Regions from separate parts of the Streptosporangium jomthongense genome, predicted to be linked through region 1. Evidence: riboswitches for the same ligand, from Rfam matches in the RefSeq annotation. Region 1 holds a riboswitch; each other region holds the start of a gene.

Region 1 (7,210 bases):
CCCGTGAGGTCCTCGACTACGCGGCCAGGCTGCTGCCCTCCGTCGCCCCCGACCTCGCCCCGCCCCGCTCGCTGCGACCCGGCGTCGGCTCCCTCACCGTACGGCCCGCCGCGGACCTGGCCGCGTCCCTGAGGGAGGTGGTGGGCGCGACGCTCTCCCGCGAGGGCTCGATCGGCGTGATCGCCCCCGACGCCGCGGTGGCCGAGGTCTCCGCCATCCTGGAGGCCGTGGAGCACCGGGTGCTGAGCCAGGACGCGACCGAGGAGCACCGGCTCCTGGTGATCCCCGCGAGCCTGGCCAAGGGCCTGGAGTACGACCACGTCATCGTGGTCGAGCCCGCCGACATCGTGGCCGCGGAACCACGCGGCCTCGCCCGTCTCTACGTGGTTCTGACCAGGGCGGTGACCTCGCTGACCGTCCTGCACACCGGCGACCTGCCCGCCCAGCTCCGCTGACCGGTTCCCCCGGCGTGCCGTGAAAGTCCGTCCGGCCGAAAAGGCCACCCCTCCCGAAGGCCCTGGCGGCCGGAAACGTCCGGTCTCCGAACGCGGCGGCCGTGAAACGCACGCCCGGCCCGGGTAAAACACCTGGCCGACCGGAAAGGCCCGCCTTACGGGCCGGTGAGAAATCGGGTGGAAAACAAAAAGGGGCGACCCCGACACCTCGGGGTCGCCTCTTTTGGGAAAGCTCCGGACTAGAAGTCCATGTCGCCGCCGCCGGGAACGGCGGGAGCGGCACCGGCCTTCTCGGGCTTCTCGGCGATGACGGCCTCGGTCGTCAGGAACAGCGCCGCGATCGAGGCGGCGTTCTGCAGCGCCGAACGGGTCACCTTCGCCGGGTCGATGATGCCCGACTCGAACAGGTTGACGTACTCGCCCGTGGCGGCGTTCAGGCCCTCGCCGGGGGTCAGGTTGCGCACCTTCTCCACCACGACGCCGCCCTCAAGACCGGCGTTGACCGCGATCTGCTTCAGCGGCTCCTCAAGAGCCTTGCGCACGATCGCAGCACCGGTGGCCTCGTCCCCGGCCAGTTCGAGCTTGTCGAACGCCTTGGCGCCGGCCTGCAGCAGCGCCACGCCACCGCCGGGCACGATGCCCTCCTCGACGGCCGCCTTGGCGTTACGCACGGCGTCCTCGATGCGGTGCTTGCGCTCCTTGAGCTCGACCTCGGTCGCCGCACCGGCCTTGATGACCGCCACGCCACCGGCCAGCTTGGCCAGGCGCTCCTGCAGCTTCTCGCGGTCGTAGTCGGAGTCGGTGTTGTCGATCTCGGCACGGATCTGGTTGACCCGGCCCGCGATCTGCTCGGCGTCACCGGCACCGTCGACGATCGTCGTCTCGTCCTTGGTGACGATGACCTGACGAGCGCGGCCGAGCTGGTCGAGCGTGGTGGACTCCAGCTTCAGACCGAGGTCCTCGCTGATGACCTGGGCACCGGTCAGGATGCCGATGTCGCCCAGCATGGCCTTGCGGCGGTCGCCGAAGCCCGGAGCCTTGACGGCGACCGAGCGGAACAGGCCGCGGATCTTGTTGACGACCAGGGTCGCCAGCGCCTCGCCCTCGATGTCCTCGGCGATGATCAGCAGCGGCTTGCCGGCCTGCACGACCTTGTCGAGGACCGGGAGCAGGTCCTTGTTCGCGGAGATCTTGGAGTTGACGACGAGGACGTAGGGGTCGTCGAGGACGGCCTCCATGCGCTCCGGGTCGGTCACGAAGTAGGGCGAGATGTAACCCTTGTCGAAGCGCATGCCCTCGGTGAGCTCAAGCTCAAGGCCGAAGGTGTTGCTCTCCTCGACGGTGATGACGCCTTCCTTGCCGACCTTGTCCATCGCCTCGGCGATCATCTCGCCGATCTGCGGGTCACCCGCGGAGATGGAGGCCGTGGAGGCGATCTGCGCCTTCGTCTCCACGTCCTTGGCCAGCTTGGAGAGCTCCTCGGAGACACGCTCGACGGCGGCCTCGATGCCCTTCTTCAGGGACATGGGGTTGGCGCCCGCGGCTACGTTGCGCAGGCCCTCGCGGACCAGCGCCTGAGCAAGCACGGTGGCCGTGGTGGTGCCGTCACCCGCGACATCGTCGGTCTTCTTGGCGACTTCCTTTACGAGCTCGGCCCCGATCTTCTCCCACGGGTCCTCAAGCTCGATCTCCTTGGCGATGGAGACACCGTCGTTGGTGATCGTGGGGGCGCCCCACTTCTTCTCCAGCACGACGTTGCGGCCCTTGGGGCCGAGGGTCACCTTGACAGCGTCCGCGAGCTGGTTCATGCCACGCTCGAGACCGCGCCTGGCGTCCTCGTCAAACGAGATCATCTTGGCTGCCATACGGCTAGACCTCCCAAACACAGGGTGGCTTGCACCAGACCGAGGCGACGCCCGCGACGGCATACGGGCCCGCGACTCCGTTCGGCGGGCCCCATCGTCTCGATCCAGGTTTGGCACTCTCCAATGAGGAGTGCTAACCACTGTTTAGCACTCTCCCCCGACGAGTGCAAGCCAAGGACCTTTGACCTGAGTGTCAGCTTAGGCGAAGGCCCGGCCCGCCGATGGGAGCGACGAGCCGGGCCGACATGCCGAGGGCGATCCGCGCGAACTGCGCTGCCGCGGGATGCGCCAGCGGGTTCCCGACGAGCTGACGGAGGACGAGATCAGACCGTCCGGACCGATTCCGCCTGAGGTCCCTTCTGTCCCTGCGTGATCTCGAACTCGACCCTCTGGCCCTGTTCGAGCGCACGGTAGCCATCCATCATGATCGCGGAGTAATGGACGAAAACATCCTTACCACCGTCTACCGCGATGAAGCCGTAGCCCTTGTCCGCGTTGAACCATTTGACGGTGCCTTGCGCCACTTCCGACTCCTCTTACTGGGCTTGAGGACGTCGCCCATTCCTCTCGCGAGGTCCTCAATCTCCGAGGCGGAGACATCGCCTACGTCGATCGCCCTCGACCATACCTGTGAGAGCCCGTGGGGCAACAGAGTCAACCAGCAAACTACCGCTTTACGGACGCATTCAACACGCCAACATAGTTTTGCTATCACTACTAGTTAGTTAAATATTACATTATGTCTTCGCACAAAAATGTGAGCTTGCATCACAAAAGACGACACCCGCACGCGGCCAGGCCGGTGCGGGTGTCGTGAGGGTGTTCTAGGGGCGCCGTTCCATGACAGTGGACGACATCGGGCCCCGGGAGGCCGCCCAGGGCCCGCCCAGGGCCCCGCGCGGCCTCCGCCGGGATCAGCCTCCGGCGACCGCCGGAATGATGGAGACCTGAACGCCGGACGGCGTCACCGTGTCGAGGTTGTCGGCGAAACGGACATCCTCATCACCGACATAGACGTTCACAAAACGGCGAATCTTGCCCGTTTCATCGAGAATACGGGCACCGATCCCGGGGAAGTCGGCGTCGAGCTTCTGCAGAACCTCACGCAGGGTCCCGCCCTCGCCGTTCACCTCGGCCGCGCCGCCGGTGTACGTACGGAGAATCGTCGGAATCCGTACAGAAACACTCATAATTCAGTACCTTTCAGAGCTCTAGGCGACGACAGCGCGGAACGCGTCGAGTGAGGGCCGGATGACAGCGGTGGGACGTGCCTGGTCAGCGACCGCGTCAAGGGTCTTCAGGCCGTCACCTGTGTTGAGGACCACGGTCTCCGCGTCGGGGTCGAGCCGACCCGACTCGACCAGCTTGCGCAGCACCCCGACGGTGACACCGCCCGCCGTCTCGGCGAAGATGCCCTCCGTCCTGGCGAGCAGGCGGATGGCGTCCACGATCTCGGGGTCGGTGACGTCCTCGACCCCGCCGCCGGTGCGCCTGGCGATGTCGAGCACGTAGGGCCCGTCAGCCGGGTTGCCGATGGCCAGCGACTTGGCGATCGTGTCGGGCTTGACGGGGCGGATCACGTCGTGGCCCGCCTTGTAGGCCGCGGAGACCGGGGAGCACCCCTCGGCCTGGGCGCCGAAGATCTTGTACGGCGTGTCCTCGACGAGACCGAGGGCGATCAGCTCCTTGAACGCCTTGTCGATCTTCGTGAGCTGGGAGCCGGAGGCGACCGGGATGACGATCTGGTCGGGGATCCGCCAGCCGAGCTGCTCGGCGATCTCGTAGGCCAGGGTCTTGGAGCCCTCGGCGTAGTAGGGCCTGAGGTTGACGTTGACGAAGCCCCACTTGTCGCCGAGCTCGTCACCGATGAGCTCGGAGCAGAAGCGGTTGACGTCGTCGTAGGTGCCGTCGATGCCGATCAGCTTGCCGCCGTACACGGAGGCCATGACGATCTTGCCCTGTTCGAGGTCGGCGGGGATGAACACGCAGGCGTCGAGCCCGGTCCTGGCGGCGGCGGAGGTCACCGCGCCCGCCAGGTTGCCGGTCGAGGAGCAGGACAGGGTGTGGAAGCCGAAGTTCCTGGCCGCCTCGACGGCGATGGCGACCACGCGGTCCTTGAAGGAGTGCGTGGGGTTGCCCGAGTCGTCCTTCACGTGCAGCGAGCGCAGGCCCAGCTCACGCGCCAGGTTGTCGGCCTTGACGAGCCTGGTCCAGCCGGGCTCGGTGTTGGGCTTGGAGGCGACGTCCGCCGGGACGGGCAGGAGGGAGCGGTAGCGCCAGATGTTGGCCGGCCCCTGCGAGATCTGTTCCCGGGTGACGTTCCCGAAGTCGTAGGCGATCTCAAGGGGCCCGAAACACTCGATACAGGCGAAGCTGGGACCGAGGTCGTAGCGGGCACCACACTCACGACAGGAGAGAGCGACGGCGGGACCGAAGTCAAGAGCGGTGGTGGTTGCGGTGTTCGCGAGCGCCATGAAGCGAGGCCTTTCCCTCATCTTCGTCTGCGACCACCCTGGTCACAGACCGGAATTGGCACCTGTCCCGGTCGACCCCTCGCCAGATCGCGAGTCTTGAACCGGGAGGGTTGCCGGGGCTTCGCAGGGCCGGTCCCTCCACCCCTCTGGATGAGCAATGTTCAGTTGTGGACCTGACATGCAGGTCTCAAGCACTCTACCTCGCCTTGTGCCCCTCCTGACCAGTTGTCTCACCAAACGAGATGAAGTGTGTCATTAACCGGACAAACCTCAGAAGCCGTAGGCGTCGCCGAGCGCTCCCTGGACGTACTTGCGGGCCTGGTGGATGCGCGACTTGGCGGTGCCGAGGGGGATGCCGAGCTGCTCGGCGACCTCGTTGTAGTCGAGCTGGCAGATGTCGCGCAGCACCAGCGCCTGGGCCAGGTCGGGCTTGTCCGCCTCAAGGGCCTCCATCGCGTCGAGCAGGTCGAGGCGGGAGCCCGCGATCACACTCACCCTGGCGACGTCGGGCTTGTTGTGCAGCGGCAACTCCTCCGAGCTCTGCTCGGCGGAACGCCGTTTGAGCGAGCGGTAGGTGGTGCGCGCGCAGTTGGCGGTCACGATGTGCAGCCACGTGCTGAACCGCGCCCGCCCCTCGAACCTGGCGATGTTGCGGGCCACGGCGAGCAGGGTGTCCTGACAGGCCTCCTCGGCGTCCTGCCGGTAGGGGAGGATCCGCCCGCAGTGCCGTAGCACCTCGGGCTCGATCCGCTTCAGCAGTTCGCCCAGTGCCCGGTGGTCGCCTCCGGCGGCCGCACGGGCAAGTTCCTCGGTCGTCTCGTCCAGCGCCATCACGGGTTCCCATCAACGGTCACGGTCGCTCGACATCCTATGGTCGCCGGTTATCGTTTGGTTAACCTTCGGGACAAGCCACGTCCTCCCGGGCGAGGAGGTCAGATGAGTGGGATTTTGGTGGCCTCGAACCGCGGCCCGGTCTCCTTCACCATGTCGGAGGGCGGCGCGCTGAGCATGCGCAGGGGTGGCGGCGGCCTGGTCTCCGGCCTGTCCGAGGTGTCCAAGGAGCTCGACGTCCTGTGGGTCTGCGCCGCCCTGTCCGACGGCGACCGCGGTGCCGTACGGCTCGCTCCCGGGGGGCGGCTCGACCAGGCGGGATACGAGACCGGGGCGCTGCGGATGCTCGACATCCCCCCGGCGACCTTCCAGCGGGCCTACAACGCGGTCGCCAACTCGACCCTGTGGTTCGTCCACCACCTGCTCTACGACACCCCGAACAGGCCGCACTTCGACGCCAGGTTCGGCAGGGAGTGGGAGTCCTACCAGGCCTACAACGAGGCGTTCGCGATGGCGCTGGCCGAGGAGGCCTCGCACGGCGCCAAGGTCATGGTGCAGGACTACCACCTGGCCCTGGTCCCGGCGATGCTCAGGAGCGAACGGCCCGACCTGCGCGTCTCCCACTTCTCCCACACGCCCTGGGCCCCTCCCGAGTACTTCGGTCTGCTGCCCGACGAGGTCGCCGCCGAGTTGCTTGAGGGCATCCTGGGCGCCGACCAGGCGGGTTTCCTGACCGACCGCTGGGCCGGGGCCTTCATGGACTGCTGCGAGAGCGTCCTGGACGCGCGGGTCGAGCGCGCGGGCCGTACGGTGACCCACGCGGGCCGGACCACCCGGATCGGCGTGCACGGCCTGGGTGTGGACGGCCGGGCGCTGTGGGAACGCGCCCGCGAGCCCGACGTCGAGTCCCACATGGCCGCCCTGCGCGAGCTGGTCGGCGACCGCAGGCTGATCGTGCGCATCGACAGGACCGAGCTGTCGAAGAACATCGTCAGGGGCCTGATCGCCTACCGGGAGTTCCTCGCGGCGCACCCCGAGTGGCACGGCAGGGTCGTGCACCTGGCCTTCGCCTACCCCTCCCGCCACGACCTGCCCGAATACCGTGAGTACACCGCGGCGGTGCAGCGTTGCGCCTCGGAGATCGAGGACGAGTACGCCACCGAGGACTGGGATCCGCTGATCCTCAACGTCCAGGACGACTATCCCCGGTCGCTGGCCGCCTACCGGCTGGCCGACGTGATGCTGGTCAACCCGATCCGCGACGGGATGAACCTGGTGGCCAAGGAGGGGCCGGTGCTGTCCCCGAACAGCGCTCTGGTCCTGTCGCGCGAGGCGGGGGCCGCGGCCGAGCTGGGCGCGGACGCGCTGCTGGTGAACCCCTACGACGTCTCGGCCACGGCGCGGGCCATCCACGAGGGCCTCGTCATGCCCGAGCACGAGCGCGCCGTCCGGGGGGACAGGCTGGCCCGTCTGGCGACCGCCCTTCCCCCGCAGCGCTGGTTCGCTGACCAGCTCGCCGCACTCGGCTGAGATTTTGCCCTGATATGAGATAGTTCAGGGGACTTCGCGCTTCATTGACGTTCGG
Region 2 (7,210 bases), on a different contig from region 1:
TTCCCAACCGGTGGCCCCGCCGGTGGACGTGACGGCCGCCGAGGAGTTCCTGACGCTGTTCCACGAGGAGAACCCGGACGCGGGCCCTGTGAAGCCCAGGCTGCGCGAGGTGCGCGCCGAGATCGCCGCGACGGGGACCTACACCCACACGCCGAAGGAACTCGTCTTCGGCGCCCGGGTGGCCTGGCGCAACAGCGACAGGTGTATCGGGCGGTTGTACTGGAAGTCACTGCGGGTACGCGACCGGCGCCGGGTGAACACGGTCGAGGGGGTCGCCGTCGAGTGCGTCGACCATCTCCGTGAGGCCGTCTCCGACGGCCGGATCCGGCCGATGATCACGATCTTCGCCCAGGACCGGCCGGGGGCGCCGGGGCCGAGGATCTGGAACGAGCAGCTCATCCGTTACGCGGGGTACGCGATGGACGACGGTTCGGTCGTCGGCGATCCGCGCAACGCCGGGTTCACCACGATGGCCCGTAAACTCGGCTGGCCGGGCGGCCGGGGCACGCCCTTCGACGTGCTTCCCCTGGCGGTCTCGATGGGCGACGGGCCGCCTGTGCTGTCCACGATCCCCGGGGACGCGGTGCTAGAGGTGCCGCTGTCCCACCCGGCCTATCCGTGGTTCGAGCGGCTGGGGCTGCGCTGGCACGCCGTACCGGCGATCTCGAACATGTGCCTGGAGATCGGCGGGGTCTGCTACCGGGCCGCGCCGTTCAACGGCTGGTACATGGGGACCGAGATCGGGGCGCGCAATCTCGCGGACCCCGACCGCTACAACCTGGTGCCCCTGGTCGCCGCGCGGCTCGGCCTGGACACCCGTAACGAGCGTTCGCTGTGGCGCGACCACGCGCTGGTCGAGCTGAACGTGGCGGTCCTGTACTCCTTCGACAGGGCGGGGGTCACCATAACCGACCACCACGCCGAGTCCAGGCGCTTCCTGACGCACGTGGCGCGGGAGGAGAGCGCGGGCAGGATCTGCCCGGCCGACTGGAGCTGGATCGTCCCGCCCATCTCGGGGGCCGCGACCCCGGTCTTCCACCGGTACTACGACCAGGAGCGGCTCTCGCCGAACTTCGTCACCCACCCCGACTCCAGGGAGCGGTCGGCGGGCCGGTGGAGCCCGGGGCGGTGACGTCCTTCTCAGCGGTTCCCGGAGACCAGGGAGAGCCAGTGCGGAGGTGAGGCGAAGGGGGCCGTCCTGGCGGTGACGGCCTCCATCAGCGCGGCGGCCGAGGCGCGGGCGCCCTCCACGATCTCCCTGGGGTAGGCGTAGCGGACCTGGTGCTCCTCGAACTCGTCCTCGTCGTCCAGGAGCACCCGGCCGTCCTTGCGCATGCGGATCACGTCGAGGTCGAGGTCGACCATGGTCACCTCGTCGCCGTCCCAGCGCGGCACGGTCGAGACGTCACAGTAGATCTCGGCCTTGTACGGCGCCGCGTTGAAGGTGGCCGTCCACCAGGCGTCACGGGGGAAGAGGATCACGAACGGCTCGTCCCAGACGACGGGCGGCTCCTGCCCCCGCCTGCCGCTGCTGCCGGGCGGGCAGCCGACCCACACGCCGTGTTCGTCCTCGCCGAGGAGCAGGGCCGGGTGGTTCCAGTGCAGCGAGCCGTCGTACTTGCGGTAGACCACGCGGACGATCTCATGAGACATCCCCCGACTTTAAGGGTTGACAGAGATCTATGTATTTCCTACCGTCTAACTAGGTTAAGAGTGTCAGTGCAAAGCCCCGGCTCGCTGACCGGCAACCCTCGCACCGCGGCGGGGTGCCCCCGGGGAGGACCGGGTGGCACGGTCGGCGTGCCGCAAGCGCGGACCCGCACGGGTCACCGAGGCATGCCCTGGGAGTGTCACATGTCCGAGATCACACTCAACTACGCCAGCCCAGTGGACCTGGACACCCACGGCCGCTACCGGCCCGGTGGCAGGCCCGGCCCCCGCTACCCCTTCCAGGGACGGATCACCGCCGACGGCACCGGGGAGTTCCCCGCCGAGGCCGGGCGCTACCACCTCTACGTCGCGGCGGTCTGCCCCTACGCGCAGCGTACGGCGATCGTGCGTTCCCTCAAAGGGCTGCAGGACGTCGTCTCGCTGTCCTACGTGGACGACGAGCGGGACGGCAGGGGGTGGGCGTTCCGCGAGCGGCGCGGCGCCGACCCGGTCAACGGCTTCGCGACCCTCAGGCAGGTCTACGAGGCGACCGAACCCGGATTCGACGGACACGTCTCCGTGCCGGTGCTGTGGGACCAGTACGGGGGGCGCATCGTCAGCAACAACTTCCCGGACATCACCATCGACCTGGGCACACGCTTCGGCGGCGACCCCGAGGCCGACCTCTACCCCGAGGAACTGCGGCCCGAGATCGACGCGCTCAACGCGCGCGTCTACGAGTACGCCAACACCGCCGCGGGCCGGGTCTCCGCCGCCACGACCGAACCGGAGTACCACCGGGCGAGGAAGGCCGTGATCGGCTTCCTCGACGAACTCGACGCCAGGCTCGCCGGCCGCAGGTTCCTGTTCGGCTCCGCCGTCACCGAGTCCGACGTACGGCTCTGGCCCACCCTGGTCAGGTTCGACGTGAGCGACAACCCGTCGGCCAGGATCAGCGAGCGCCCGCTGACCGCCTTCCCCAACCTGTGGGACTACGCCAGGGACCTCTACCAGCACCCCGCCTTCCGCGAGAACACCGACCTCACCGTGCTCGCCTCCCCCACGGGGGAGACCGACCCGTGGCGGGTGCCGGTCGAGCCCGCCACCCCCGACTGGGACCTGCCCCATCGAAGAGCAGCGCTGTGACGGACCGTACGAGAGGGGAGTGGTCGGCGTGAGCGCCTCCATCGCGATCGTCGGCGCCGGGCCGACCGGCACCTGCCTGGTCGAGCGGATCTGCGCCAACGCCGCCGAACTGCTCAGCTGGCCGTCGCTCGACGTCCACGTGATCGACCCCTACCCGCCGGGCGGCGGCAGGGTCTGGCGCGAGCGGCAACCCGACCTGCTCTGGATGAACTCCGCCGCCGCCGACGTGACGCTCTTCACCGACGAGTCCGTCCGGTGCGTCGGCCCGATCCGCCCCGGCCCCTCGCTGGCCGAGTGGCTTGGCTGCGACCCCGGACGCTTCGTCCCCCGGCCCGTGCAGAACGCCTACCTCACCCACGCCTTCCGGCGAGCCGTGGACACCGCCCCCCGCGGTGTCCGGGTGCACGTGCACCGGACCCGGGCACTCGACCTGACCGACGTCCCGGGAGGCCAGGCCGTACTGCTTGAGGACGGGACGACCCTTGAGGTGGGCGCCGTGATCCTCGCGCAGGGACACGGCGACGTCACCCCGGCGGCGGAGGAACGCGGGCTGACGGCCCTGGCAAGGGAGAGCGGCCTGCGCTACCTGCCGACCGGCTACACCGCGGACCTCGACCTCGGCCTGGACCGGCTGCCCGCCGGCGAACCGGTGATCGTGCGCGGCCTGGGACTGGCCTTCGTCGACCTGATGGTGCTGCTCACCTCGGGAAGGGGCGGCCGGTTCGTCAGGGAACACGACGGGGAGCTCGTCTACCTGCCCAGCGGGCGGGAACCGCTGCTGCACGTGGGGTCACGGCGCGGTGTGCCGTACCACGCCAAGACCGCCTACCGCTTCCAGGGGCTCCGGCCGCCCGCGCCGCGCTTCCTGACGGCGGGGGCGCTGGGGGAGGGGCCGTGGAACTTCCGGCGGGACGTGTGGCCCCTGGCCGCCAAGGAACTCGCCTTCGCCTACTACCACGAACTCCTCAACAGCCATCCGAAACGGGTCAGGACCGGTTGGCCGGAGTTCGCCGAACGGTTCGCCGCAGAGGAATGGCGCAGCCCCGGGATGCGGCTGCTGATCCGCAAGGCCGTACCCCGGCACGCCGACCGGCTCGACCTGGACCGGCTCGACCGGCCGCTGGAGCGGATCCGCTTCGGCGACCAGGCGGGACTGCGGCGGTGGATGGACGGCTACATGGCCGCCGACCTGCAACGACGCTCCGACTCCGCGTACAGTGCCGACCACGCCCTGATCCTCGGATTACTGTCCGTCAACGGCGTCCTCGCCGAACGGGGAATCTCCGACCGGTGGTTCGAGGGCTTCTTCAGCTACGTCGCCAGCGGCCCGCCCGGCCCCCGGCTTGAGGAGCTCAAGGCCCTGGCCAGGGCGGGCGTGGTCACCTTCCTCGGCGCCGACGTCAGGGTCGAGCACCGCGGCGGGCGATGGGTCGCGCAGAGCCCCACCCTGCCCGGCGCCGTCACCGCCAGGTCCCTCGTCGAGGCCAGGCTGCCCGCACCCAGCGTGAGCCGCTCGACCGACCCGCTGATCTCCGCGCTGCGCGACCGCGGCGAGATCGACGAGTCGTCGGGCCTGCTGAGGGTACGGCCCGCCGACCGCCGCCTGCTCGACCGCCTCGACACCCCGCACCCCCGCAGGTTCGCCTTCGGCCCCTGGGTCGTCGGCGGACGGGTCACCGGCGGCTTCGCCAGACCCGGCCTCGACGCCCCGCTCTTCCGCCACGCCGACGCCCTGGCCCGGATCGTGCTGTCCGAGGCCGTCACCACCGAGATCAGACATGTCGCCTGAGGCGGCGCACGACTCCCCGAGGAGAAGGTAAGTGAAAGCGCAACGGGGCGTCCTGGCTCTGGCCGGGGTGCTGACGCTCGCCGCGTGCGGAACCGAGACCGGGGCCGCGAACCCGGCCTCAGGCGGCGGCACCGAGGGGGACTCGCTGGTGTGGGCGATCGAGACGCAGCCCATCACGTTCAACCCCCAGCAGTGGGGCCAGAACAAGGCCAGGCTGCTGGTGCACAACCAGTTCGACGCGCTCGTCGCCAGGGGTAGGGACGGTGAGTTCCTGCCGTGGCTGGCCACCTCGTGGGAGGTCTCCAAGGACGGCCTCACCTACACCTTCAAGCTCAGAAGGGACGTGACCTTCCACGACGGGGAGAAGTTCGACGCGGCCTCGGTCAAGGCCAACCTCGACCAGCTCGTCGCGCCCGGGTACAACCCCGCCGTCGCCGGCATCCAGCTGCGTGAGTACTCCTCGGCCGAGGTGACGGACCCCTACACGCTGAAGATCACACTCAAGGCGCCCGACGCCCTGTTCCTGGACTTCCTGGCCTCGCCGTACGCCGGACAGGTCTCCCCGAAGTCGCTGAGGAACGCCAAGGACCTCAAGGCGGGCGGTCCCGACCTCGTCGGCACGGGACCGTTCATCCTCGACCGGTTCACCCCCGGCCAGGAGGCCCACTACCGGCGCAACCCCGCCTACAACTGGGCGCCGCCCAACGCCGCGCACCAGGGACCCGCCTACCTGGCGGAGATCACCTACCGGTTCCTGCCGGAGGCGGCGGTCCGGGTCGGCGCGCTCACCTCGGGACAGGTCCAGGTGATCGAGGGAGTGCCCGCCACCGAACTCGGCCTGCTCAAGGCCGACCCCGGTGTGAGGGTGGAGACCAGCCTCAACTCGGGCAGCGCGTTCTCCTACTACTTCAACGTCTCGCACCCGCCCTTCGACGACAAACGGGTGCGAGAGGCCTTCAGGGACGCCGTGGACGTGGACACCGTGCTCAACTCGGTCTACCAGGGCACGGCCAGGCGAGCCTGGAGCATCGTCGGCCAGGGCAGCCCGCAGTTCTACGACGCCTCCCTGGAGAACACCTACGGCAACGACACGCGACGGGCCAACGAACTGCTCGACGAGGCGGGCTGGACCGAACGCGACGCCGAGGGCTTCCGGGTCAAGGACGGCAAGCGGCTGACCGTCCGATCCGTCGAGTCGGCCCCCTACGTCAGGGACCGCCGCGACGTCCTCGCGCAGGCCGTACAGGCCGCGGTCAAACAGAGCGCGGGCATCGACTTCCAGCCCAAGGTGGTCGACCAGGGCACCCAGCAGAAGGCCCTGGAGGACGACCAGTACGAACTGTTCCAGAACTCGCGCGGCGACACCGACGCGGGGGCCGCGCTCAACCTGATCCTGCCGAAGGGCGCCGCGATCAACCGCACCCACTTCGAGGACGCGGACCTGGACAAGCTGCTCGCCGAGGCCTCGACCACCTCCGACCAGGCCAGACGCAAGGAGCTCTACGCGAGGGCACAGCGGACCGTCGTCGCGGAGGAGGCGCTGCTGCTGCCGCTCTACGTCCCGGCGGACCAGGTCGCCTACGGCGCCGAGGTCACCGGGATCACCTTCGAGCCGGTCTCCGGCACCCCCAACAGTGCTTACGACGTCCGGACAGGCACGTGAGCACCCTCACACTCACCCGGCGGCGGGGGCTGGCCGCCGCCGGGTGGACCGGCCCGGTGGTCAGGCGGCTCGGAGCAGGACTCGTCGTGCTCTGGGTCGCCGCCACCGCGGCCTACGCCGCGCTGTTGCTCGTCCCCGGCGACACCGTGGACGTCCTCATCGCCGACGGCCTCGACACCCCGCAGCGGCGGGCCGCGATCGTCGCCGAATGGGGGCTCGACCGCCCCGTCCCGCAGCAGTACGCCGACTACCTGCTGCGGCTGCTGCACGGCGACCTCGGCCGCTCCTACGTCCTGCAGCGCGACGTCGCCGAGATCCTGTCCTCGCAGGTCTGGCCGACCGTCAGGCTCGCGCTCACCGCGGCGGCCTTCGGCGTCGCGATCGCCCTGGTACTCGCGCTGACCACCGCGGGGCGCCGCTCCCGGGCCGGCGGGCTCGCCGGACTCTCCGAGCTGACCGCCGCCTCGGTCCCGCCGTTCCTGGCCGGTCTCCTGCTCCTGGCCGTCTTCTCCTTCACCCTCGGCTGGTTCCCCGTCTCCGGCGACCGCGGCTTCGCCTCCCTCGTGCTGCCCGCCCTGGCCCTCGGCCTGCAGATCGCCGGAACACTCGGCCAGGTGCTGCGCGAAGGCCTGGAACGGGCGCTTGAGGAACCGTTCGCGGTGACCGCCCGCTCGCGTGGCATCACCGAGTGGCGACTCGTCGCCAGGCACGCCCTGCGGCACGCGCTGCTGCCCGCCGTGACCCTCACCGGCTGGTTCGTCGGCGTCCTGCTCGGTGGGGCGATCGTCGTCGAGGCCGTCTTCGGCAGGCCCGGCCTGGGCCAGATCACCCTCGTCGCGGTCACCGGCAAGGACATGCCGGTGGTCATGGCGGTCATCATGCTGGCCGCCGCGGTCTACGTGACGGTCAGCACCCTCGTGGACCTCGCCTACCTCGTGATCGACCCCCGGTTGAGGAAGGGC
Region 3 (7,210 bases), on a different contig from region 1:
CCGGTCCACAGGGTCGCGACGTCCAGTCTGCGGGGCATCGCGACCATCCGGTCGTAGAAGAAGCCCGCCTGGTGGGCCAGACCCCACACGATCACCATGTTGAGCCAGCCGATGGCCTCAAGGCCGTACCGCAGCCGCAGCACGTCGACCACCAGCGCCGCGCCGCCGAGCCAGATGAGCACCAGTACGTCGAAGCGCCGGTGCAGCCACAGCATCACGGGCAGCAGGGCGACCAGCATCAGGTAGACGCCGATGAACCACAGCGGGCTCAGCACCAGGAGCACGGCCCGGCCGATCCACGGCACGTCGAAGATCAACCAGATGACCCCGCCGAAGGCGAGCCACGCGAAGGACAGCGCCAGCGCCGGGATCGCCAGGGCCCGGATGCGCCGCCACACGAAGGCGCCGATGCCGACCCCGCGTTCACAGGCGCGGTTCCACGACATCAGGTGGACGTATCCGCCCACGTAGAAGAAGAGCGGCAGCACCTGGAAGAGCCAGGTGAGGATCCACAACCCCGAGGTGAAACCGAGCGGGCTGGTCGGGGAGGGGCCGGCCGGCCCCCACTGCAGGATCGTGAACGCCCAGTGCCAGACCACGACGACGATCAGGCTGACCGCGCGGAGCCAGTCGATGTACTTGTCCCGCTTCGGGCCTCCGATGCGGGAAGCGGCGTCCACGCGCTCGCTCATGTCCCCCCTTCCGCGCTCCGGGTCACTTGTCGATGTCACCGACCACGAAGAACATCGACCCCAGGATGGCCACCATGTCGGAAACCAGATGTCCAGGCAACATCTCTCTCAGCACCTGGACGTTGTTGTAGGAGGCGGACCGGAGCTTCAGCCGCCAGGGGGTCTTCTCGCCACGAGAGACCAGATAGTAGCCGTTGATGCCGAGTGGATTCTCCGTCCAGGCGTAGACGTGGCCCTCGGGGACCTTCAGCACCTTGGGCAGACGCTGGTTGATCGGCCCCCTCGGCAGGGACCGCAGCCGCTCCACACAGACGTCGGCCAGGTCGAGGGAGACGCGGACCTGTTCGAGCAGCACCTCGAAGCGGGCGTTGCAGTCTCCCGCGGAACGGGTCACGACCTTGACCGGCAGTTCGCCGTAGGCGAGGTAGGGGTCGTCCCTGCGCAGGTCGAGGCCGACGCCGGAGGCACGGGCGATGGGGCCGCTGACGCCGTACTGCATGATCGTCTCGCGGTCGAGCACCCCGACGCCGACCGTGCGGGCCAGGAAGATCTCGTTCCCACTGATCAGGGCCTCGATGTCGGGCAGGCGGCGCCGTACGTCGGCGACGGCCAGGGTCACCCGGTCGAGCCAGCCGTACGGCAGGTCCTCCTTGAGGCCGCCGACCCGGTTGAACATGTAGTGCATCCGGCCGCCGGAGATCTCCTCCATCACGGCCTGGAGGGTCTCGCGCTCGCGGAAGGCGTAGAAGACGGGGGTGATCGCGCCCAGTTCGAGGGGGTAGGAGCCGAGGAACATCAGGTGGCTGAGCACCCGGTTCAGCTCGGCCATCAGGGTGCGCGCCCACACGGCCCTGACGGGGACCTCCATGCCGAGCATCCGCTCGACCGCGAGCACGACGCCCAGCTCGTTGGCGAACGCCGACAGCCAGTCGTGCCGGTTGGCCAGCACGATGATCTGCCGGTAGTCCCTGACCTCGAACAGTTTCTCCGCGCCCCGGTGCATGTAGCCGACGATCGGCTCGGCGGCGCTGATCCGTTCGCCGTCCAGCGTCAGGCGCAGGCGTAGCACGCCGTGGGTCGAGGGGTGCTGCGGGCCGATGTTCAGGACCATGTCCTCGGTGGCCAGCTCCTTGCCGGCCGCCGCCGCTCCCGCGACGGCGTCGGCTCCGGCCCCGATCCCCACGTTCACTTCCCGGGGCTCAGTCATAGCCCCATGCTGTCACGTCAGCGGCGCGTGACGAGATCCCGCAGGGCCTCGACGAGACGGTCGACGTGCTCGGTGGTGCTGCCGACGCCGATGGAGGCGCGCACCGCGGAGGCGGTGACGTCGTCGCAGCCGCCGTCCTTGGCGCCGAGCAGGTGCCTGACGAAGGGGTGGGCGCAGAACTTGCCGTCCCGCACGCCGATGCCGTACTCGCCGGACAGCGTCTCGGCCACCTCACGGGCGGTGAAGCCGTCCACGACGAAGGAGACGATGCCGACGCGGGCGTGGTCGGGGCCCCACAGGGACAGCTCGTGCACACCCTCGATCCCGGCCAGACCGGTGCGCAGGCGGGCCAGCAGACGCTCCTCCTCGCGCACCAGCACGTCCCAGCCGGTCGCGCTCAGCGCGTCGCAGGCGGCGGCCAGCGCGATGGCGCCCAGCACGTTCGGCGTGCCCGCCTCGTGACGGGCCTCGGGGTCGTCGTGCCAGTCGGTCGTCTCGTCCTCGACGGCCCTGACGGCCCCGCCGCCCCGGAGGTACGGCTCGGCGACCGAGAGCCAGTCGGAGCGGCCGATCAGCGCGCCGGTGCCGAACGGGGCGTAGAGCTTGTGACCGGAGAAGACCACGTAGTCCAAGTCGAGCGCGGTCAGGTTGAGGCGGCGGTGCGGGACGAGCTGGGCGGCGTCGACCAGGACGCGGGCGCCGTGGCGGTGGGCGATGTGGGCCAGCGCGGCGATCGGCCACAGCTCGCCGGTCACGTTGGAGGCGGCGGTGACGACCAGCAGCTTGGGGCCGTCGATCGCGGCCAGCGCGTCGTCGGCGGCGCGGACGGCCTCACCGGGGAAGGCCGGGGCGGGCAGCCGTACGACGTCGGCCCAGGGCAGGAGCGAGGCGTGGTGCTCGGTCTCGAAGACCACCACGGTGGTCCCGGCGGGCAGGCTGCGGGCCAGCAGGTTGGTGGCGTCGGTGGTGTTCCTCGTGAAGATCACCGCGTCATCGGGGCGGGCCCCGACGAAGGCCCGCACGGTGTGCCTGGCCTGCTCGTAGCGGGCGGTGGTCAGCTGGGAGGCGTATCCGGCGCCGCGGTGGACGCTGGAGTAGGCCGGGAGCGCGGCGGCGACGGCGGCGCTCACCGGCTCAAGACAGGGGGCGCTGGCGGCGTAGTCGAGGTTGGCGTACGGCACCAGCCTGCCGCCCCTGACGGGCACCTCAAGGTCGGCGCCGAGGACCGCGGGGATCGGCCGGTCGTCGGGGACACGGGTCGCCGGGACGGTCACGGTCTCGGCGGCGGCGGCGGAGGTGAAGATCGTCAGTGCGGACACGCCAAAGCTCCTTGGAGGTCATCGGACCCCAAGCCATGGCCTTGGTGCTGGAGCCCGCGCTTGCCCGGCACACCTCGTGCCGGACCAGGTCCTCACCCGGGGCACCCCGCCGCGGACGCGAGGGTTGCCGGCCAGCTAGCCGGGGCTTGTCGCTGGCACTCATGACCTACGAACCGGACTATACCCACACAGAGGCGGTGCTTGGCAAGTCTGCGGGAAGGGGTCCGGAGGGCTGGAGTTTCGGCGGTGATCCTGAGGAACTTCCGGTTCTGTCCGATCGTCTGGAGCTGTGACCGTGAACGCCCGTCAGGTCACGCGCCGCGCGCGGGCGGCGCTCTCCCCACCGAAACTGGAGGACCCGATGGACTGGGTGGCCGACCCGGCGAGCTGGATAGGTCTGCTCACGCTGATCGCTCTGGAGATCGTGCTGGGCATCGACAACATCATCTTCATCTCGATCCTGGCGGGGAAACTCCCGCCGGAACAGCGTGACAACGCCCGCAGACTGGGCCTGCTCGCCGCCCTGGTCAGCCGCCTGGCGCTGCTGCTCGCCCTGTCCTGGGTGGTACGGCTCACCGCCCCGCTCTTTGAGATCTTCGGGCACGAGATATCGGGACGCGACCTGATCCTGATCCTCGGCGGGCTGTTCCTGCTGGTCAAGAGCGTTCACGAGATCCACGGCCACACCGAGAACGGCGAGGACCACTCCGGCGGCCGGAAGGCGGCGGCCTCCTTCGGCATGGTGATCCTGCAGATCATGGTGCTGGACATCGTCTTCTCCCTCGACTCGGTGATCACCGCGGTCGGCATGGTCGACGAGCTGGCCATCATGGTCATCGCGGTCATCGTCGCGGTCGTGGTGATGCTCTTCGCCTCGGGGCCGATCAGCCGTTTCGTGGACAAGCACCCGACGATCAAGATGCTGGCGCTGTCGTTCCTGGTGCTGATCGGCGTCGTGCTGCTCGCGGAGGGTTTCGGACAGCACATCTCCAAGGGCTACATCTACTTCGCGATGGCGTTCTCGCTGGTGGTCGAGCTGCTCAACATCCGGGCCCGCCGTCGTTCCCGGGCCGTCGAGAAGACTCCGGAGCCCTAGCATGGGTTTGTGCGTTTTGACCCATGGAGTCCGGAATTCGTCGCCTACCCCTATGACGCCTACGCCGAGCTGAGACAGCGGCCGGTCACCTTCTTCGAGCCGACGGGCCAGTGGCTGGTCGCCCGGCACGCCGACGTCAACGCGTTGCTGCGCGACCGGAGACTCGGCCGGTCCTACCTGCACGTGGCCACGCACGCCGAGTTCGGCAGGCCGGAGGAGCCGCCCTTCCTCGACCCGTTCTGGCGGGTGGTCAGGGCCGGGATGCTCGACGTCGAGCCGCCTGTCCACACCCGCCTGCGCCGCCTGGTCTCCCGGGCGTTCACCCCGCGGATGGTCGAGGCGCTGCGGCCCAAGGTCGCCTCGATCGCCACGGGGCTGGTCGAGGACTTCGTGGCACGTGGCGGCGGCGACCTCATCGCGGAGGTCGCCGAACCGCTCCCGGTGACCGTGATCGCCGAGATGCTCGGCGTCCCCGAGGCGGACCGGCACCTGCTGCGGCCCTGGTCGGCCGACATCTGCGGGATGTATGAGCTCAACCCGTCGCCCGAGACGCAGCGCACCGCCGTACGGGCGGCGGAGGAGTTCTCCGGCTACCTGTCGGAGCTGGCCCGCGCCCGCCGGGCGAACCCCGGCGACGACCTGATCAGCGCCCTGGCCCTGGTCGCCGACGGCGGTGACACCCTGACCGAGGAGGAACTGGTCGGCACCTGTGTGCTGCTGCTCAACGCGGGTCACGAGGCGACCGTCAACGTCACCGGAATCGGCTGGTGGTCGCTGTTCCGCAACCCGGCCGAGCTGGAACGGCTGCGCGCCGACCACGGCCTGCTGCCCACGGCGATCGAGGAGCTGATGCGTTGGGACACCCCGCTGCAGATGTTCGAGCGCTGGGTCCTTGAGGACATCTCGGTCGGCGGGGTGAACATCCCGCGTGGCGCGGAGGTGGCGTTGCTGTTCGGATCGGCCAACCGGGACCCCGAGGTGTTCGCCGACCCCGACCGCCTCGACCTCGGCCGTACGGAGAACCCACACATCTCCTTCGGCGCGGGCATCCACTTCTGTCTGGGCGCCCCGCTGGCCAGGATCGAGCTGGCCGAGTCGTTCGGCGCCCTGCTGCGCCTGGCTCCCCGGATGGAACTCGCCACCGAGCCCACCTGGAACCCCGGCTACGTCATCCGGGGCCTGACGGCTCTGGAGACACGGGTCTGAGGCCTCACGCGGCCCCCGGGCGCCCGCCTGACAACAGGCGCTCGGCGGGCCGCTCGACGAGGCGGTGCAGCGCCCAGGCCAGCAGTACGGCCAGCGGCAGCGCCGTCAGCGTCACCAGGAGCGCGTGCGCCGGGGTGCGCCCGAGCACCCGGTTGACCAGGCTGATCGTCGGCTGGTGCACCAGGTAGAAGGCAAAGGAGATCTCCCCGAGCCAGACCAGGACGGGCAGGCGCAGCGGCGAACGCTTCTCGCGCACGTCGGCCGTCGCGGCGGCGGCGATCAGCACGGCGAACGGTCCCGCCATCCACGCCACCCAGCCCGCGCGCTGCCAGACCAGCGGGACGGTCGCGTAGGCGACCAGGACCAGGACGACGGCCACGGGCAGGCCGGGTCCCCGCCAGCGGCCTTCCTTGACCATCAGCGCCACGGTCATGCCGAGTGCGAACTCCAGTGCCCTGGTCACCGGGAAGATCCAGACGAACCAGTAACCGATGCTTTCCGGCATCGAGAAGCTGACAAACGGGACCACCCATGTTCCGGCCCACAACCCCGCCGAGGTCAGCAGGAGCCGGTTTCCTGGAATACGTCGAAGAAGCGGCAGCAGAAGCGGGAAAACCGCATAAAACGCCATTTCGCAGGAGAGTGACCAGGAAGGGGTGTTGCCGCCGAAGTAATAGGTTTCGTCCGGTGCCCAGGCCTGAAGGAGGAAAAATCCGCTCACGGCCGGTCCCGGCGCCACGGCGCGTCCCGCCACGGTCAACAGGGCCAGGACGGCGATCCAGGTGACCATGTGACTCGGGACGATCCTGGCGGCCCGTCGCCGCCAGAACGCCCACGCCCGGTCTCCCGGCCTGGACGACCAGGTCAGCACCATGCCGGACAGCACGAAGAAGAACGGCACCCCGGAGGAGCCCGCGGAGAAGACCGCCCCGAGAAAGCGCTGTGTTCCGGGGTCATCCGTTATGCCGCCGGTGAACAGATGAAAACCGAAAACAGCAAATGCCGCGAACCACCTCAAACCCGTCAGAGAGGGGAGGCGGGGGGCTTTTTCCCTGGCCGCGGGAGGAGCCATGGTCTCTTTCACGCGAACCTCGTCACGGTCGCTGTCGGCCGACGCCGTGGACCGGCATGGCGGGATCACACCAAGTAGAACGATCCAGACAATAGCGAACAGCCGCGACCTCCACGATCCCCGTTTTCCGGGAACAGGGGTGACCGCTTGTTTCCGAAGCTCATGGAGTTGTGTTTCAGGCCTGATCATTTGTTTCGGGCCTGCGACGACCGGCCTCCGGCCACCGAGGAAACATCGCCAGGGCCGGGAGCCGCCCGCCGTACGACCCCGGCCGCCGGGAAACCGCGTGTCAGGTCAGGCCGTCGAGGACCTTGGCCTCCTTGGCCGGGTCGAGGCCGACCGAGGGGCGGTCGGCCCTGAGCGCCGGGTCACCCTCCACCTTGAGCCACTCCCAGGTGTCGGCGACCGTCTCCCGCAGCGGACGGCAGACGAGCCCCGCCTCGTGGGCGGCCGAGACGTCCCCGTCGTGCAGGCCGTCCTCCTCGCCGCCCTCCGGCAGCCAGACCGGCAGCTCGGTCCACGCGGCGATGCCCGCCTCCTCGATCACCTCGGCGGGGGTCCAGACCAGCTCGGCGTCGGAGCCGGTCACCCTGATGATCTCGTCGAGCAGCTCGCCCA

Evidence for each region. Region 1 has a riboswitch for S-adenosylmethionine ahead of thrC (threonine synthase). Riboswitches for the same ligand answer to the same signal wherever they lie in the genome.
Region 2: it holds a riboswitch for S-adenosylmethionine, as region 1 does, so the genes downstream of both, ACFOYY_RS16330 (glutathione S-transferase C-terminal domain-containing protein) here and thrC (threonine synthase) in region 1, are expected to answer to the same signal.
Region 3: it holds a riboswitch for S-adenosylmethionine, as region 1 does, so the genes downstream of both, ACFOYY_RS07520 (aminotransferase class V-fold PLP-dependent enzyme) here and thrC (threonine synthase) in region 1, are expected to answer to the same signal.

Annotation. Positions count from the first base shown of each region.
Region 1 covers NZ_JBHSBC010000048.1:185,559-192,768, forward strand. The annotation lists gene ACFOYY_RS36680 (HelD family protein) at 1-455, shown strand, start outside; gene groL (chaperonin GroEL) at 695-2,320, opposite strand; gene ACFOYY_RS36690 (cold-shock protein) at 2,644-2,844, opposite strand; gene ACFOYY_RS36695 (MoaD/ThiS family protein) at 3,235-3,510, opposite strand; gene thrC (threonine synthase) at 3,532-4,794, opposite strand; SAM riboswitch class I at 4,809-4,951, opposite strand; gene ACFOYY_RS36705 (RNA polymerase sigma factor) at 5,065-5,625, opposite strand; gene ACFOYY_RS36710 (alpha,alpha-trehalose-phosphate synthase (UDP-forming)) at 5,731-7,155, shown strand.
Region 2 covers NZ_JBHSBC010000014.1:346,927-354,136, forward strand. The annotation lists gene ACFOYY_RS16320 (nitric oxide synthase oxygenase) at 23-1,132, shown strand; gene ACFOYY_RS16325 (DUF402 domain-containing protein) at 1,141-1,653, opposite strand; SAM riboswitch class IV at 1,706-1,818, shown strand; gene ACFOYY_RS16330 (glutathione S-transferase C-terminal domain-containing protein) at 1,855-2,796, shown strand; gene ACFOYY_RS16335 (FAD/NAD(P)-binding protein) at 2,825-4,585, shown strand; gene ACFOYY_RS16340 (ABC transporter substrate-binding protein) at 4,617-6,248, shown strand; gene ACFOYY_RS16345 (ABC transporter permease) at 6,245-7,210, shown strand, end outside.
Region 3 covers NZ_JBHSBC010000005.1:18,490-25,699, reverse strand. The annotation lists gene ACFOYY_RS07530 (acyltransferase family protein) at 1-692, opposite strand, end outside; gene ACFOYY_RS07525 (NADH-quinone oxidoreductase subunit D) at 715-1,899, opposite strand; gene ACFOYY_RS07520 (aminotransferase class V-fold PLP-dependent enzyme) at 1,917-3,218, opposite strand; SAM riboswitch class IV at 3,270-3,385, opposite strand; gene ACFOYY_RS07515 (TerC family protein) at 3,514-4,314, shown strand; gene ACFOYY_RS07510 (cytochrome P450) at 4,324-5,520, shown strand; gene ACFOYY_RS07505 (acyltransferase family protein) at 5,525-6,592, opposite strand; gene ACFOYY_RS07500 (NAD-dependent epimerase/dehydratase family protein) at 6,882-7,210, opposite strand, start outside.